3 regions of the Enterocloster sp. genome follow, and region 1 is predicted to be linked to each of the others. Evidence: predicted binding sites of a transcription regulator. Region 1 holds the regulator's gene; each other region holds the start of a gene.
The links. The regulator HrcA, encoded in region 1, represses chaperone genes, less so after heat shock. The targets are predictions, from matches to a motif close to TGTTAGCACTCNNNNNNNNNGAGTGCTAACA.
Positions count from the first base shown of each region.

Region 2: ACZM6M_RS01750 (co-chaperone GroES) is a predicted target of HrcA. The motif match lies at 5,003-5,033, and genes of this name have one in related genera.
Region 3: clpB (ATP-dependent chaperone ClpB) is a predicted target of HrcA. The motif match lies at 2,368-2,398, and genes of this name have one in related genera.

Region 1 is NZ_DBMACH010000003.1:266,580-273,002, reverse strand. It holds gene uvrB (excinuclease ABC subunit UvrB) at 1-79, shown strand, start outside; gene ACZM6M_RS05295 (cell wall-binding repeat-containing protein) at 217-1,398, shown strand; gene ACZM6M_RS05290 (DUF5688 family protein) at 1,478-2,389, opposite strand; gene hrcA (heat-inducible transcriptional repressor HrcA) at 2,753-3,799, shown strand; gene grpE (nucleotide exchange factor GrpE) at 3,806-4,396, shown strand; gene dnaK (molecular chaperone DnaK) at 4,435-6,297, shown strand.
Region 2 is NZ_DBMACH010000001.1:344,141-350,563, reverse strand. It holds gene ACZM6M_RS01765 (acid phosphatase) at 1-1,135, shown strand, start outside; gene ACZM6M_RS01760 (serine hydrolase) at 1,251-2,741, opposite strand; gene groL (chaperonin GroEL) at 2,958-4,580, opposite strand; gene ACZM6M_RS01750 (co-chaperone GroES) at 4,626-4,910, opposite strand; gene ACZM6M_RS01745 (glycoside hydrolase family 2 protein) at 5,109-6,423, opposite strand, start outside.
Region 3 is NZ_DBMACH010000006.1:80,871-87,293, reverse strand. It holds gene ACZM6M_RS08190 (polysaccharide deacetylase family protein) at 1-60, shown strand, start outside; gene ACZM6M_RS08185 (hypothetical protein) at 328-1,323, shown strand; gene ACZM6M_RS08180 (hypothetical protein) at 1,445-2,293, shown strand; gene clpB (ATP-dependent chaperone ClpB) at 2,467-5,058, shown strand; gene ACZM6M_RS08170 (DUF4250 domain-containing protein) at 5,079-5,258, shown strand; gene cls (cardiolipin synthase) at 5,474-6,423, shown strand, end outside.

The DNA of each region.
Region 1 (6,423 bases):
CGAGTTAAACTTTGAGGAGGCGGCTCGGCTCAGAGACCGTATGGTGGAAGTGAAAAAGCTGCTTTTGGATATGGAATAGTCTGGGAACCGGTTGGGGCTGTAAGGAATTGTAAACTCTTTGTAAGAATTATGAAATTGCATAAATCCAAACTTTCCTTTATAATAAAATCATACAAAAGAAACAAAACGAATCTTAAATATAAGGAGGAGAGGTATATGTATACAAAGAAAATGTTTTCCCTGGCAATGGCAGCGTTTTTGTCAGCTATGGCTGTATTTCCGGTCTATGCGGGCACGGAGAAGATCGATACAGTGCGTTTGGAATTTTCTTATGATAAGGAGCCGGAGAGCGGAGATGATATTGGTGATATCAGCGTAAGGGCCAGAGACGATTCATATGATGTGGATTCCGTAGAGTACACGAATCTGGAGGATAAGGATGTCTGGACGGTAGGAGATGTTCCCGAGGTAAAGGTAGAACTTTCTGCTTCTGAGGGATACCGTTTTTCCTATACCAGCAAGAGCCACTTTAAGATAAGCGGCTGTGACGCTGAGTTTAAAAAGGCAAAAATTTATGATGACGGCGATTATATGGAAGTGACGGTAGAGCTGGACCGTATCGGAGGCAAGCTGGAGGCTGCTGATAATCTGGACTGGAATGACAGCACGGCTGAGTGGGACGAGGTAGAGGGTTCCAAGAGCTATGATGTAAAGCTGTTAAGAGATGACAAAACGGTTACAACTGTCAATACATCTAATACGTATTTTGACTTTTCCGGATATTTTAATAAAGAAGGAGATTATACCTTCCGTGTGAGAGCTATTGCAAGCTATAATGACAAGGCAGGCGAGTGGTCTGAGGATTCTTCTTCCCTGTATGTAGATGAGGATGAGGCAGGTTCTTACGGTGGAAGCGGACGCTGGGTACAGGAAGGCGGACGCTGGTGGTATTCTTACTCTACAGGCGGTTATCCGGCAGATGGCTGGAAACAGATCGATGGAGTGTGGTATCTCTTTGACCGTTCCGGATATATGCTTACTGGCTGGCAGAAGGTAGACCGTCAGTGGTATTATCTTGGTTCCAATGGTGCTCTTACAACCGGCTGGCAGAATGTAAACGGACAGTGGTATTATCTCAATGGAAGCGGTGAGATGCAGACGGGCTGGCAGTATGTAAGCGGCAGATGGTATTATTTAAACAGCAGCGGCGTAATGCAGACAGGATGGCTGGAGCAGAACGGACAGTGGTATTATCTGGATGGAAGCGGCGCTATGACAACCGGATGGCAGTCTGTGAATGGCAGATGGTACTATATGGGCGGAAGCGGAGTGATGTTTAGAAATACCTGGACACCGGATGGAAGATATGTAGACGGATCGGGAGCCTGGGTTCAGTAAGGATTGTATAAAGGATAGGTAAAAAGAGGAGCTGCTGTAACGGATGAAAGGGTTCGTACAGCAGCTCCTTTTGTATGCTTTAATTGAGGGGAAGCATGCAGGAAGATACGATCTCAATCGAATCAGATCTCCGGCTGTAGCGATAGATCTGGTTGGAGAGGCGGTCCTGAGGCAGAACCTCGGAGGCATTGATCTGGGCTACCATTTGGCTGAGTTCGTCATAAGAAATGTCTTCTTCATCGGGAAGAAGCAGAACTTCATGGATACTGGAGGGAAGAATCAGCACGTCGCGTTCAATCCCTTCTGAGAAATGTTTAAGAACATCAGGATAGAGCATACAGATTGCTCCGTTGATTCCGCAGGTATTGGAAAGAACATAGAAAGGGGTCATGGCCTGTCTGTTCAGGTCGGGGACGGAGTCTGTCAGATCCTCTAAAATACAGTCCATACTGGTAATGGACGGAGGAAAGAGCTGGGAAACATTGGAGATGGCAGCCTGAAAGAGTTCATCCTGGGAAATACCCCAGGTATTCAGATGAGAGGTATGGATTCCGGCAGTCATTATACCGGTATCATTTTCCTGAAGAAACAGGTAGAATACGATGGAAAGATCGTTCCATGGAATATGAGGCATATCCTGCAAAAGTGTTTCATTGGCAGCCGTGTTTATAAGGCGGCAGGCGGTCCGGGATTTCATGGCGCTGTAATCGGAAAGCCGGGCCGGATGAATGGTGGGCAAAGCCTCATTGGAGCGGTACAGTTCCAAAAGCTCCTGAGTGATTTCCTCCAAAGAGCAGCCTTCCAGATACTGATGGTAGCAGTTATTGAGATAAATAGCAGGAGCTACCGGATTTTTGTCTTTGGAAATGCACAGACCATCCAGAATCAGGCCGTTGTTTTTGGTGATCCTGTGCAGGCTCAGTTCATACTCCTTTCCCAGGGCCTGTTCCATGCCCGTTTTGATTTTGTTGAGAAATACGTCGTATACCAAATGTATACCCCCTTAGTACATTATATTTATGTAAACTGCAAAAGGCAGCTTCATAGCAGGTAAGAAAAATATTGTCCGGATATCATTCCTGAACAGGATCTGAAACGTATATAAAAGAATGTTTAGAAGGTTACAAAACAGACAGAAATTCTGATTTGTGAAATAAAAATGAATCTATGTCCAGAATAAAGGCAGAGAGGACTTTTGTCAAGAGAAAACTGTATATACAGGAAATAAGATCATGAAAAAAATGAAAAATCCCTTGACAAAACAGAGAGAAAGGAATATATTATGAAATGTAGATGTTAGCACTCCAAAGCATTGAGTGCTAATAATCGCAGGAGAGGAAGGTGACAGGAAACGATGGATACACAGCTGGATAACCGGAAGATCACCATATTAAAGGCGATCATCAAAACCTACCTGGAGACAGGCGAACCGGTTGGTTCCAGAACCATTTCCAAGTATTCAGAATTAAAACTGAGTTCTGCCACCATCCGTAACGAGATGTCAGATCTGGAAGAGATGGGATATATCATTCAGCCCCACACTTCCGCAGGGCGTATTCCTTCCGATAAGGGATACAGGTTCTATGTAGACCAGATCATGCAGGAAAAGGACAATGAAGTTACAGAATTTAAGGATATGATGGTTCAGAAGGTTGATAAGCTGGAACTGGTCCTTAAAAAGATGGCTCAGGTTCTGGCGGCCAATACCAATTATGCGGCCATGATCAGCGGCCCCAGCTACCACAAGACAAAGCTGAAATTTATCCAGCTGTCCAGAGTAGAGGCACATAAGCTTCTGGTAGTGGTTGTGGTAGAAGGAAATATCGTTAAAAATACCATGATCGATATTGCGGAAGAGCTGGGGGAACAGGAACTCTTGAATCTGAACATCCTGTTAAACAGCAGCTTAAACGGGCTGACGATTGAAGAAATCAATCTGGATATCATCAGTCGTCTGAAGGAGGATGCAGGCATTCACAGCCAGGTGGTGGAGCTGGTCTTAAACGAGGTTGCGGAAGCGATCAAGGCCGGCGGAGAAGATCTTCAGATTTATACCAGCGGGGCTACGAATATTTTTCGGTATCCGGAGCTTTCAGAAGGCGATAAGGCCAGCAAGCTGATCGGGACACTGGAGCACAAGGAAATGCTTCAGGAGTTTGTTTCCGAGGTCAATACGGAAAACGGCGGTGACGCCGGGATCCAGGTCTATATCGGTGATGAAACGCCGGTTCAGTCCATGAAGGACTGCAGCGTGGTTACAGCCAATTACGATCTGGGCGGAGGACTTCGGGGAACAGTCGGAATTATCGGACCGAAGCGTATGGATTATGAAAAGGTCCTTGGAACGCTGCGGAATCTGATGAGCCAGCTGGATGCAGCATTTAAAAAGGATGAAAGGTGATAAGCAGTGAGTGAAGATAATAAGAAGGAAGAAGTAACAGATATTCCGGAGACAGAGGAAGCGGCAGACGCTGTCAAAGAGGAAACTGCGGAAGCAGAGACTCAGACAGAAGAAGCTGCGGATAACGCGTCAAAGGGAGGTTTCTTTAAGAAAAAGAAGGATCCGAGAGATGAAAAGATCGAGGAGCTGACCGACCGGGTAAAACGCCAGATGGCTGAATTTGAAAATTTCAGAAAGAGAACGGAAAAGGAGAAATCTTCCATGTATGAGATGGGCGCCAGAGATATCATTGAGCGCATCCTTCCCGTGATCGACAATTTTGAGAGAGGCCTGGCAGTAATCCCTGAGGATAAAAAGGAAGATCCCATTGCAGAGGGCATGGAAAAAATCTACAAGCAGATCCAGAAGGTCTTTGAGGAAGCCGGAGTAAAGCCCATTGAGGCAGCCGGAAAGGAATTTGATCCCAATTTCCACAATGCAGTGATGCATGTGGAGGATGAGAGCCTGGGAGAAAATATCGTTGCGGAGGAGCTCCAGAAGGGATATATGTACCGGGACAGCGTTGTAAGACACAGTATGGTTAAAGTTGCAAACTAAAATATTTTATAGATTGATCAAATCAGGAGGAAATAACTATGGGCAAGATTATTGGTATCGACTTAGGTACAACGAATAGCTGCGTTGCCGTTATGGAAGGTGGAAAGCCAACCGTTATCGCAAATGCAGAGGGCGTAAGAACCACACCATCTATCGTGGCATTTACAAAAACAGGTGAAAGACTGGTAGGCGAGCCAGCAAAGCGTCAGGCAGTTACAAACGCAGACCGCACCATTTCTTCCATCAAGCGCCATATGGGCACAGACTACAAGGTGGACATTGACGGAAAGAAGTACACACCACAGGAGATTTCTGCCATGATCCTTCAGAAGCTGAAGGCAGATGCAGAGAGCTACTTAGGCGAGACAGTAACAGAGGCTGTTATCACTGTTCCCGCATACTTTAATGACGCACAGCGTCAGGCAACCAAGGACGCAGGAAAGATTGCAGGTCTGGAAGTAAAGCGTATCATCAACGAGCCTACAGCGGCAGCGCTGGCTTACGGCCTTGACAATGAAAATGAGCAGAAGATCATGGTATACGACTTAGGCGGCGGTACCTTTGATGTTTCTATTATCGAGATCGGTGACGGCGTAATCGAGGTTCTTTCCACCAATGGCGATACCCATCTTGGCGGCGATGACTTTGACAATGCAGTTACAAACTGGATGATCGCTGAGTTTAAGAAGGCAGAGGGCGTAGATCTTTCCGCTGATAAGATGGCTCTTCAGAGATTAAAGGAAGCAGCTGAGAAGGCAAAGAAGGAGCTGTCTACCGCTACTACTACCAATATCAACCTTCCGTTCATCACTGCAACTGCAGAGGGACCAAAGCATCTGGATATGAACTTAACCAGAGCAAAATTTGACGAGCTGACCCATGACCTGATCGAGCGCACCGCAATTCCGGTACAGAATGCATTAAAGGATGCAGGCATCACTGCTTCTGAGCTTGGAAAGGTGCTGTTAGTAGGCGGTTCTACCCGTATGATCTCTGCACAGGAAAAGGTAAAGCAGATCACAGGCAAAGAGCCCAGCAAGTCTTTAAATCCGGATGAGTGCGTAGCCATCGGTGCTGCAATCCAGGGCGGAAAACTGGCAGGCGATGCAGGCGCCGGAGATATCCTTCTTCTGGATGTTACCCCACTGTCCCTGTCCATTGAGACCATGGGCGGCGTAGCTACCAGACTGATCGAGAGAAATACAACCATTCCTACCAAGAAGAGCCAGATTTTCTCTACTGCTGCTGACAATCAGACTGCTGTTGATATCCATGTGGTACAGGGTGAGCGTCAGTTTGCAAGAGATAACAAGACTCTTGGACAGTTCCGTCTGGATGGAATTCCGCCAGCAAGAAGAGGTATCCCTCAGATCGAGGTAACCTTCGATATCGACGCTAACGGTATTGTAAATGTATCTGCAAAGGATCTGGGAACCGGAAAAGAGCAGCACATCACCATTACCTCCGGCTCCAATATGTCTGACGCTGATATCGACAAGGCTGTAAAGGAAGCTGCTGAGTATGAGGCTCAGGATAAGAAGCGCAAGGAAGCCATTGACGCCAGAAATGACGCCGATTCCATGGTATTCCAGACTGAAAAGGCCTTAGAAGAGGTTGGAGACAAGATTGATGCCAATGATAAGGCAGAGGTAGAGGCAGACTTAAATGCACTGAAGGAAGCAATCAACCGTGCTCCGGTAGATCAGATGACCGATGCTCAGGTAGAGGATATCAAGTCCGGCAAGGAGAAGCTGATGAACAGCGCTCAGAAGCTCTTTGCAAAGGTATATGAGCAGGCACAGCAGGCAGGAGCAGCAGGTGCAGGCCCTGACATGGGCGGCGCAGCAGGCGGCTCCAGACCGGATGATGATGTAGTAGACGCAGACTTTAAGGAAGTGTAAGGAGAAAGGATTCCCGCCTGCAGCAGGGCGGGAATCCATTATATAAAACCGTAAGGCCAGAGGTCCGGTCCATTGGGCGAGATGCCCCCTGGCCGGACCTAAAGGTCTGTCCGGGGATATTTTATT
Region 2 (6,423 bases), on a different contig from region 1:
CAGCGACGTATCCCTCGTACCGGCTTTAAAGCCCTGTGTATCCTCAAATCCCATGGAGGACGGCGGTTTTCCAAGCGGTCATACAAACGCCGGTTATCTGGCTTCCCTTTCTCTGGCGTATGCAATTCCGGAACAGTTTAAAGAGTGTCTCACCAACGCCTCTGAGATCGGGAATTACCGCATCATCGCAGGCATGCACTCCCCTATGGACGTAATGGGCGGACGCACCATGGCAATGGCCCTGGCAGCCGCAGCCTTAAATGATCCGGACAATGCCCAGTTAAAGGCAGACGCACGCAAAGAAGCAGAAGAAATCCTTCTTAAGAATCCTTCTGCCAAGGAAGTAACCTACTATGATGATGAAGAATTAAACGCCATCCGATACAATGAACGCATGACCTACAATATGCCTCAGACCGGTGATCCCACACAGCCTATGCGTGTTCCAAAGGGAGCAGAAGTTCTTCTGGAAACAAGATTCCCTTATCTGAATGCAGACCAGCGCAGATGGGTTCTGTATTCCACAGGCCTCCCCTCCGGCTATGTATTTCTGGATGACGCCGAGGGCTGGGGACGCTTAAACCTCTATGAAGCAGGCGACGGCTACGGCTCCTTTGATACAGACGTAACCGTAACCATGGACAGTTCCAAGGGCGGCTTTGATGCCTTTGACCAGTGGAAAAATGACATCGACGGAGAAGGAAGCCTTACGAAAAACGGCTCCGGCACTCTGGAACTGTGGGGAAATAACAGCTATACCGGCGGCGTCCATGTAAACGGAGGAACGCTCACCGCAGCCTCTCCTTACGCCTTCGGATACAGCTCTGTAGACAATCATGCAGCCATTACAGAAAATGTAAACGGCGCGCTTAATATCTCGGGCGACTTTACACAGGGCGCTGAGGGTGATTTAACCTTAAAGATCAGCGGTCCTGAAGATATGCTCGCAGTAGGCGGAACTGTAAATGCAGGCGGCGACCTGATCCTTGATTTCACCAATTATTCCCAGCCAGCTTCCGGCATGACCGTTCTGACTGCCGATCAGATCAATGGCAGCTTTGCTTCTGTAAAGATCGTTGGACTGGCGGATGGAAAGACCGTAGAAGTAACTGATCAGGCAGTTATCGTAAAATAATAAAACAGCATGCCATCAGGCACACTGCATGAAGAATGCGGCAGACCCACACAAACAGTCTGCCGCATTTTTATAATCGATTGCCAGTTGATCATCCTGTATACAGAAATATCCCCTACCGGATCCAGGCTCCGTCCGCTCCTACCCGGTATCCGTCCGGGGTTGTGGCATTTGTCATCATCACACCGTCTGCTCCCAGATAGTACCAAACTCCATCCTGGCTTTCTTCCCAGTAGTTTTTTGCCATAGCACCGTTGGAACGCAGATAGTACCACTTTCCATCAATCTGGCGCCAGCCTTTTGCCATAAATGTATCTTCATCGATCCAATAGGTTCCTTCTGCATCAGAAACCCATTCCCCACTGGCTTTTGCTCCGTTATCCTTGACAAAATTCCAGCCTTTTTCCGTCTTTGCCCAGCCGTGCTGAGAAGAAACACCAGGTCCGCCCTCTGTACCTGTGACCGGAACACCCGTGCTTCCCGAGTTCTGGGGAGCACCCGTATTTCCCGGTACAACCGTTACTCCTGATGCTCCTGTACTTTCGGGAGCACCGGCTGCTCCCGATGGGCCGGCACCAGCTCCGGGACCGCCGCTTCCCGCTCCTGTCTGGGAAGAACCTGCATTCTGTCCCCCAGTCTGGTTTGTTTCAAGCGCTCCTGCCTTTGCCAGCTCAAATCCATAGTCCAGCATGGCCTTTGTATCCACATAGTGGGTGGAACGGCTCTTCATCACTACCGCGATCATGCGGACTCCATTCCGTTCTGCCGCCGTTACCAGTGTATTTCCTGCCTTGGAGGTATAACCCGTCTTCCCCCCGATTATCCCCTCATAATAACGGGAATCATTGGGATTTAACATCTTATGTCCCATTGTGACCGTAAGCCCGGAAGGATTCTTTTTCGTAGCCAGAAGACTGTATGTCCTGGTGGACGCTACTGTCCTTACCACCTCATTCTGAAAAGCAGCTCTGGCGATCAGCGCCATGTCCTTTGGCGTGGTATAATGCTCCGGATCATTTAATCCATGGGGATTCGTAAAATGGGTGTTGGTACAGCCAAGTTTAACCGCCTTCTCGTTCATCCTGTCTGCAAATGCCTGGACACTGCCTGAAACGTGTTCTGCCAGCGCATTTCCTACTTCGTTAGCAGACTTTAAAAGCAGGGCATACAGACACTGGCGGACCGTCATGGTATCGCCCTCCACCATACCGATGGAAACAGCTCCTGATTCCAGATTTGTAGTAGCTGATGCTGAAAATGTCACCGTATCATCCAGGCTACAGTTTTCTGCCACTAAGAGAGCCGTCATCAGCTTTGTAATACTGGCCGGATAATAGCGGGTGTCTCCATTTTTGGAAAACAGCACCTTTCCCGAAGCCCCGTCCATGAGCACCGCCCCCTCAGAGGACACAACCGGCTGGGCAATATTTAAACGTTCTGTATTTTCCTGTGATGCAGGTGCTCCCGTTCCAGAAGGCTCTGAGGAAGAGCTTTGTCCTGTTCCCGGATTTAAAGGCGTAATCGTTACCGCATAAGCCGGAAAAGACAGCCCCAAGACCGCAGCTGTACATATACCAAGAACCCGCTTCCATCTGTATGGTTTCATATATCAAGTACCTCGTTTTCTATCCAATGTATTTTTCCAGTATATCACAGTTTTCTTTTACAAAAAAGCACAGAAGTATTACATTTTCATTAAGGCTGTACCCGTTTCTTTTCTCAAAAACCCTCATTTACGCAAGAATCCCCCCTGGTTCTGAGAATAAATCCCAGATCCAGAGGGAATCCGTAGTTTTATATTTTACCAGTTTTGACAGGGAAATTAGTACATTCCGCCCATGTCAGGTGCTGCAGGAGCTGCGGGAGCCGGCTCCTTGATCGCTGCTACAACAGACTCTGTTGTAAGCAGAGTAGATGCAACGCTGGTAGCGTTCTGCAGAGCGCTTCTTGTAACCTTTACAGGATCCAGGATACCAGCCTCGATCATATCTACAAATTTCTCATTGTATGCGTCAAAACCGCATCCAACCTCAGACTCTTTTACCTTATTTACAACAACAGCGCCTTCCAGACCTGCGTTGGAAACGATGTGGAACAGAGGAGCCTCCAGAGCCTTTAAGATGATCTTAGCGCCTGTCTTCTCATCACCTTCCAGACCGTCTACTACCTTCTGAACATCTACGGTAGCATGTGCGTATGCAGAACCGCCGCCTGCGATGATGCCTTCCTCAACTGCCGCACGGGTTGCATTTAATGCATCCTCCATACGCAGCTTGGCTTCCTTCATCTCTGTTTCGGTAGCAGCGCCTACACGGATAACAGCTACGCCGCCTGCCAGCTTAGCCAGACGCTCCTGCAGCTTCTCCTTATCGAACTCAGAGGTAGTCTCACCAATCTGCTTGCGGATCTGAGCCACTCTTGCTGCAATCGCTTCCTTATCGCCCTCACCATCAACGATGATGGTGTTTTCCTTCTGTACCTTAACAGATTTTGCACGGCCTAACTGATCTAAGGTAGCATCCTTCAGATCCAGACCAACCTCTTCGGAAATAACGGTACCGCCGGTCAGGATTGCGATATCCTGAAGCATCTCTTTTCTTCTGTCGCCGTAGCCCGGAGCCTTGACAGCAACTACATTGAAGGTACCTCTTAACTTATTTACGATCAGAGTTGTTAATGCCTCTCCCTCAACATCCTCAGCGATGATCAGCAGTCTTGCGCCCATCTTTACGATCTGCTCTAACAGAGGCAGCAGATCCTGGATATTGGAAATCTTCTTATCAGTGATCAGAACGTATGGATCATCCAGATTTGCTTCCATCTTATCCATATCGGTGCACATATATGCGGACAGGTAGCCTCTGTCAAACTGCATACCTTCTACCAGATCCAGCTCTGTCTTCATGGTCTTGGATTCCTCGATGGTGATAACACCGTCCTTGGAAACCTTCTCCATGGCGTCAGCTACCATTGTACCTACCTCATCATCCGATGCAGAGATAGCTGCTACTCTTGCGATCTGAGCCTTGCCGCCTACAGGCTTGCTCATAGCCTTGATCGCCTCAACAGCTGCGTCTGTGGCCTTCTTCATACCCTTTCTTAAGATGATCGGGTTAGCGCCTGCTGCCAGGTTCTTCATGCCTTCATTTACCATAGCCTGTGCCAGAACGGTTGCTGTGGTAGTACCGTCGCCTGCTACGTCATTTGTCTTGGAAGCAACTTCCTTGATCAGCTGTGCGCCCATGTTCTCAAATGGATCTGCAAGCTCGATTTCCTTTGCAATAGTAACACCGTCATTTGTGATCAGCGGTGCGCCAAAGGACTTGTCAAGAACTACGTTGCGTCCCTTAGGGCCTAAGGTTACGCGAACGGTATCTGCTAACTGATTTACGCCTGCTTCCAGTGCCTTGCGGGCATCTACGCCATATTTAATCTGCTTTGCCATGTCAATCAACCTCCAAATTTATAAATAAGTCCGTATTTTTAATGATTACTCTACTACTGCCAGAATGTCGCTCTGCTTAACGATCACATACTTCTCGTCATCCAGCTCTACCTCTGTTCCTGAATACTTGGAATAGATTACAGTGTCGCCGGCCTTTACCTGCATAACCACTTCCTTGCCGTCAACCACGCCGCCTGGTCCAACTGCGATTACCTCTGCCTGCTGTGGCTTTTCCTTTGCTGCTCCCGGAAGAACGATGCCGGACTTGGTAGTCTCCTCTGCAACTAACTGCTTTAATACGACCTTGTCAAATAATGGTACTAACTTCATATCTGGATTCCTCCTTGTGATCATTCATTATTTTCTCTCAGCTTTTGCTGTTTCCTGCTTCTTTTGTTCACAATGTAAGTTATACCACTGCTTATTAGCACTGTCAAGAGTTGAGTGCTAATATTTTCTAAAATATTTGTGAAGTATCATTAGATCATACAGCTCCGCTTACTCAAATATGACTAAAACAACGCCATTTTACTCAATTTCGCAGAACACCTCATAGGAAGGCTTTTCATTTCCATACAGATCCGTCGACCCATGGATCCGCTGCTTCATTTTCCCCTCCCCATATTCCCCATAGTGAGTTCGATAGTCATTTAAGGAAAACCATACATAGCCTGCCATATTTTCGAGGCTTTTATATACCGGGATCCGCTCTCTTAAGATCTGCGCCCTTCTCTCATCGCCCCCTTCAAAAGCGGGCTCACACAATCCAAATTCCGTAACCATGGACGGCATACCGCCAAACTTCTCATACGTCCTTCGGATCACCCCTTCTACATCCTCACAGGGCTGCCAGAGACCCAGATACTCATTCCACATGGCAATATCGCCATACATGGCCGCATCATCCAAATCAACATTTGCATCTCTGGAAACCGTATTGGAAACATAATTCACCAGCCTGCTGCCATCCAGTTCTTTAAAATACCGGTACATCTCCTTTGCATACGCAATGGTTTCCGGAAGTTCTCCCCCAAGCTCATTTCCAACGCCCCAGCAGATAATGGACGGATGGCTGCCGTGATAATGCACCATTTCCCCGGCCTGCTGCTTTGCCAGCGCAAGCTGCTCTGATCCGGCTTTCTTTGGCTGTCCCCAGAAAGGAATCTCCTCCTGAACCATAAGTCCGTTTTCATCGCACCAGTCCAGGATCCTTCTGTCCTGCTGCCAGTGGAAACGGGTAAATACGCAGCCAGCCTGTTTTAACTGAGACAGGCATTTTCTGCTGTGCTCAAAGGGCTCTGCCATGCCATAATCCGGATGAGAACCCGGCATCCACTCACAGCCCTTCATAAAAATTCGCTTTCCGTTCAGATATACGCCCGCTCCCTTTACTTCTATGGTGCGCAGGCCGATCCGTTCAGAAGCCATATCCTGTTTTGTGCGCACCTGCACCACATAAAGCCGGGGATGCTCCGGCGCCCATAGCTTAAGGCCCTCAAAGGGGATACGGACCAGCGTGTCTGTATGGATCGTTTCAGACAGCACTATGTGTCCGGTTTTGTACTCCGACACCTGAACCAGGGCCTCTTTCGCTGTTCCTTTTATATAAAACTCCAGATAACCGCTGCAGGTCTGTCCGCTTATGGATTCAATGGCATACCCTGTTTTCATTTCCATAATATCGTCCTTTTCCATCCGGATCAGACATACATCCCGGAGCAGCCCTCCGTCATCCGCCCAGTCATAATCCAGTCCATGAGGGAGCATATCCTCTTTTTTACTGTTGTCTGCGACTACACAGATCTGGTTTTTCCCCCGTACTGCCAAATCAGTTATATCCAAC
Region 3 (6,423 bases), on a different contig from region 1:
GAACTGGCTTCGTTTAGGGGCGGTATCCAGCCCGGACATAAATACAGCCAGTTCCGTTAAAAATACTTGCAATTTGAAGCATACATATTTATAATGTCTTTACCGGGCGGAGTTCCCTCCGTCCGGATCTATTTTCTAAAGTCTTCAGGGTTTTATACATCAGATTCATTCATTTCTTAAATTTCCAAAGGTCTCCCACACCAGGATATTTGATTTGAAAACAGAACCGCACATTGGCAATTAGATAAAAGCAGAATACACTGCAAAAGGCGGAAAGCCAAACAGGTATTTTATGTAAATCAGATAAACCAAAACGGGGGAACAAATATGAACGAATACAAAAACAGAAGGCAGCTTTTATGTCTGGCGGTCACGGCGGGAATGATGTTTACTGCTGTCAATGTATCATCCAAAACGGTCTGGGCCGCTGCAGAGCAGGTGATCGAGTATGATCCGAATCAGGAGGAAAAGACACATCCGGGCTCCATTATTTTAAAACAGAATTTGAAGGAGGAAGACTTACCGTCGTTGAAACAGCCGGAAGCTTCCTATACAGATGAAAATGGGATTCATTACCGCCTGGCGGACTGGGAGGTGCGTGAGCTGCCGGAAGCTTCCCGGAGCCGTATGCTTGAAAAAACGGAAGTGTACCGGGAGGTAGAAGGAGCAGAGACGCTTCCACCCTATGTGGACAGCAGGCAGGAGGAAAATGGCGCAAAGATATCAGGACGGCTGTATATGCAGGAGAGTCGGGTACTGGGGGAGGAGTGGAGAGAGGATTTTCAGGCGCCTGTGACATTTTATTCCTATGGAGCAGATGAATATGAATTGGGTGGAATAAAAATTTCCGGGGAAGATATCCTGGATTCAGCTTTGGCAGAACAGGAGCTTCTTTTAGGAGAAATGGGGCTTTCGTCCGAGGCTTACCATATCACATCTATGGATTGGGATGGGGAAAGCTTTATGGATGAAACGGGCCAGGTCTGCCGCAGGGCGTCGGCAAGGGGAGAGAGGCTGCTGCGTGATTACGAGGCTGTATACAGAGGACAGGTTCAGGTTGTGGAGCCGGTTTCCTATGAGGTGTCCGCTGTGTATGAACCTGCGGAACTGGGGAATATTTCTAATTCAGAAAAAGAGCAGGAAGAGGCATTGGTTTTAGAGCCGGAAGCGGCAGAAGAGCCGGATCCATTTTTACGCTGGATCCGAACCGGAGTGACTGTTACGGCTGCATTGGGAGTTTCAGGCATATTGTTGGGGATTGTTCTGTATTTTACAGGGAAAAACAGGCGTAAAAGCCAGGAAGAGGAGCTGAAATATAATTAGAGCTTAATGATTTTTTTATAGAATTCTAAAGAAAATTTCAAAGAAAATACATAGTAAAAACACAGATTACGTAGTAATATGTATCGTGTATACAGAAATGAATGGAGAGGAGAGTTCATTTATGAAAAGAAAATATTTTATGATCGCAGTGATGGCAGCTGCCCTTGGAATGACAGCCTGTTCATCTCAGAAAACAGAGACTGAGGCAGCAACGGCTACGACAGCCGCGTCTTCGGTAGCAGAGACAACCACGGCAGAGGCTTCTTCCGAGGAAGAGGAGGCAGAGACGGAGAGCTTTTACGGTATTGTAAAGACAGTAGAGGATACGGTTATTACAGTAACAGACGATGCCGGAACAGAAGCCGGATTTGACGTGTCCGGAGCAGAGCTTACCGGAGCAGAGGCCATCGGTGAAGGCGATGAGGTAGATGTTTACTACACAGGAGCGCTGGGAGAAACGCCGGCAAAGGCCGTAGAGGTTGATATTGTGATTTCCGCAGCAGAGGAAGCCGAGGAGGAAGCTGCTGAGGAGGATGATCTGACAATTACGGGAACCATTGAAAGCACAGAAGATGGAAGCCTTGTTTTAAAGACGGAGGACGGTTCCTATACCTTAAATACCCTCATTGCCCAGACGGTCACAAAGGATGGCGTTAAGGCCGGCACAGAGGCAGATATTACATATTATGGAGATCTGGAAGATGAGGAAGTTCCCGCAGTCGCTACAAAGATCGTGACTGCAGACGCCAGAGATACAGAGGACGCGGGAATTAAGACCCTTACCGGTACCGTAGCAGAGGCAGAGAGCAATCATGTTGTTCTGGATACAGAGGATCCGGAAAATACCTTCTTTTCATTTGTGGGGGAAGATGGGATGTTTGACGGCTTAAAGACCGGAGATACGGCTACTGTGATCTATGAGGGTACATTAACAGCCAAGACCATTAAAGCATTAGGACTTAAAAAGTAAATAATTTCTTTTACACCCACCTGTTGGAATCGTTCCGGCCGGCGGGTGTCTGCATATAAAGGATTCTGTAAAAAAATTAGCACTCGACTCTTGACACTGCTAATAACATGTGTTATAGTACGCATAGAACAAAGAACAGAAACACGATTCCGCAGCAGAAAGGGGAATGGCGTATGAATATCAATAAATTTACACAAAAGTCCATGGAGGCGGTGCAGGGCTGTGAAAAGCTGGCGTATGAGTACGGCAATCAGCAGATCGATCAGCCGCATCTGCTTTACAGTCTCCTGACCTTGGATGACAGCCTGATCATGAAGCTGGTTACGAAAATGGGAATCCAGGGAGATATGTTTAAAAATGAGGCCAAACAGGCCATTGAGAAGCTTACAAAGGTAAGCGGCGGCGGCCAGCTTTACATCAGCAATGATTTAAACAAGGTACTGATTAACGCTGAGGATGAAGCAAAGGCTATGGGAGACGAGTACGTTTCGGTGGAGCATTTGTTTTTAGCACTTTTAAAGCAGCCCGGACGGGAAATGAAGGAGCTGTTTAAGACTTATGGAATCACCAGAGAACGGTTTTTGCAGGCGTTGTCCACCGTCCGGGGCAATCAGAGGGTAGTCAGCGACAACCCGGAGGCGACCTATGATACACTGGAAAAATATGGTTATGACCTGGTAGAGCGGGCCAGAAACCAGAAGCTGGATCCGGTGATCGGCCGCGACAGTGAAATCCGCAACGTAGTCCGTATTCTGTCCAGAAAGACAAAAAATAATCCGGTGCTGATTGGTGAGCCCGGCGTAGGTAAGACAGCCGTTGTAGAAGGTCTGGCTCAGAGAATCGTCCGGGGCGATGTGCCGGAGGGCTTAAAGGATAAAAAGCTCTTTGCCCTTGATATGGGAGCCTTAGTGGCAGGAGCCAAGTATAGAGGCGAATTTGAGGAGCGTTTAAAAGCAGTTCTGGAAGAGGTAAAAAAGAGCGAAGGCCAGATCATCCTCTTTATTGATGAGCTTCATACCATTGTGGGAGCAGGAAAGACAGAGGGATCCATGGATGCGGGCAATATGTTAAAGCCCATGCTGGCAAGAGGCGAGTTGCACTGCATCGGCGCTACTACCTTAAATGAATACCGCCAGTACATTGAAAAGGATGCGGCCTTAGAGCGCCGGTTCCAGCCGGTTATGGTGGCAGAGCCTACGGTTGAGGACACCATTTCCATTCTCAGAGGACTGAAGGAGCGGTATGAGGTTTACCATGGCGTAAAGATCACAGATTCCGCTCTGGTAAGCGCAGCCATGCTGTCCGACCGCTATATTTCCGACCGTTTTCTGCCCGATAAGGCCATTGACCTGGTAGATGAGGCCTGTGCAATGATCAAAACTGAAATGGACAGTATGCCCGCAGAATTAGACGAGCTGTCCCGCAGGCTGATGCAGATGGAAATCGAGGAAGCAGCATTAAAAAAGGAAACAGACCGCTTAAGCCAGGATCGTCTGGCAGATTTACAGAAGGAGCTGGCAGAGCTGCATGATGAATTTACCGCAAAAAAGGCTCAGTGGGAAAATGAAAAATCCAGCGTAGACCGCCTCTCTGCTCTCCGTGAAGAGATTGAGGCTGTAAACCGCCAGATCCAGGATGCCCAGCAGAAATACGATCTGAACAAGGCGGCAGAGCTTCAGTATGGAAAGCTGCCCCAGCTGCAGAAGGAGCTGGAGGCAGAGGAAGAGAAGGTTAAAAAGGAAGATCTGAGCCTGGTTCATGAGAGTGTGACAGAGGATGAGATTGCAAGAATTGTGTCCAAATGGACCGGCATTCCTGTGGCAAAGCTTACAGAGAGCGAGCGCAGCAAGACCCTTCATCTGGATCAGGTGCTCCATAAGAGAGTCGTAGGACAGGACGAGGGCGTTGAGAAGGTCACAGAGGCCATTATCCGGTCAAAGGCAGGAATTAAAGATCCTACGAAGCCCATTGGTTCCTTCCTGTTTTTAGGCCCCACCGGCGTAGGTAAAACAGAGCTTGCCAAGGCTCTTGCAGAGTCACTGTTTGATGATGAATCCAATATGGTGCGCATTGATATGAGCGAATATATGGAGAAGCATTCTGTGGCACGTCTCATTGGAGCGCCTCCAGGATATGTGGGCTATGATGAGGGCGGACAGCTTACAGAGGCTGTGCGCCGCAAGCCCTACAGCGTAGTGCTGTTTGATGAGGTGGAAAAGGCACATCCGGATGTATTTAATGTGCTGCTGCAGGTACTGGATGACGGACGGATCACAGATTCTCAGGGACGCACGGTGGATTTTAAAAACACCATTATCATTCTTACTTCCAACATCGGCTCCCAGTATCTTTTAGAGGGGATTGATGAGAATGGCTCCATCCGCCCGGAGGCTAAAGAGGCTGTGATGAATGACCTGAGAACTCATTTCCGTCCGGAGTTTTTGAACCGTCTGGATGAAATGATTCTCTTTAAGCCTCTGACAAAGGAAAATATTGGAAGTATTGTGGATTTATGCATTGCGGACTTAAACCGCCGTCTGGCAGACCGGGAGTTAAAGCTGGAGCTTACAGAGACAGCGAAGGCCTTTATCACAGAAAACGGCTATGATCCCGTATATGGCGCCCGTCCTTTAAAGCGGTATCTGCAAAAGAATGTAGAAACCCTGGCAGCAAAGCTGATTTTAGGAGGAGGGCTGCGGGAAGGCGCTGTAATCGTGATCGATGTATCGGAGGATGGAAGCAGGCTTATCGCTTATACGGAATAAAAAGAAAGGAAGGTCATAAGGTGAATAAGATTCCAAAGGATCCCATGATCCTGTTCAGCTTTGTGAATACACAGCTTAGAGACCGTTTCAGTTCATTGGAAGAGATGTGCAGAGAAATGGAGCTGGATCAGTCTTATATAGAAGAAACTCTGGAAGGTGCAGGGTTTTCCTATGATCCCAAACGGAACTGCTTCCGCTGATGGTTGGCAGCAAAAGCCGGCTTTATCTGATGTCTGGTCAGATAGGGCCGGCTTTTTTGAGGTGGTGCGAAAGGGCGAAGGCTGGAAATAAATAACAGGATGTGGTAGACTGGACAAAAGATCATTCACGGAATAGGGATGTATATTGTGATGGGGGATCTGTTAAGCTATAGTAGGAATACCCGATAGAGGATGAACAAAGCAGGAGGAGATATATGGGAGTGATATTCAATGAGGCAGAGGCTGTCTGGGAATGGCTTATGACGCATCTTATCGTAATCAATCTCTTGTTTTCCATTATTATTATTTTTTTCCAGCGCAGAGATCCCAGATCGGTATGGACCTGGCTGTTTGCTCTGAACTTTATTCCGGTGTTCGGAATTATATTTTATCTTCTTTTCGGCCAGGATTTAAAAAAGAGCCGGATGTTTAAGGTAAAGGGAATCAGCGATCGGCTGAATATGCCGGTTAAAAGCCAGGAAGAGATTATCCGCTCAAGCGATATTCCGGAGGAAATGATGGATCCCCTCATAAGGGATTTCCGCAGCCTGATCCTCTATAACCTGGAAACTTCCGGAGCTGTGCTTACGACCGACAATCAGGTGAAGATCTACACAGACGGCCAGGCGAAATTTGAAGGCCTTCGGACCGCTCTGCGCCGTGCCAGCCGATTTATCCACATTCAGTATTATATTATTAAAAATGACGAGGTATTTGATTCGATCGTGCCGATTCTGGAGGATAAGGTGCGTGAAGGCGTAGAGGTGCGGATTCTTTATGACGGCATGGGGGGGCGCTTTATGCCGAAACGCCGGTGGGAGGAACTGCGCCGCGCCGGGATTTTAGTCGGTGTATTTTTCCCTCCTATTTTAGGCTGGCTGAACCTGCGTGTAAATTACAGAAATCATAGAAAAATCGTTGTGATAGACGGGAATGTGGGATTTGTAGGCGGTTTTAATATTGGACGTGAATATATTTCAAAGGATCCCGGATTCGGTTATTGGAGAGATACCCATCTGCGGATCACCGGTGAAGCAGTGATGAGCCTGCAGATCCGCTTTGCACTGGACTGGAATTATGCTACGGGAGAGAATCTCTTTAAAAATGAGGCCTATTTCCGGACAGATCTGAAAAAGAAGACGGACGTCCGAAGGGATAAAGAAAG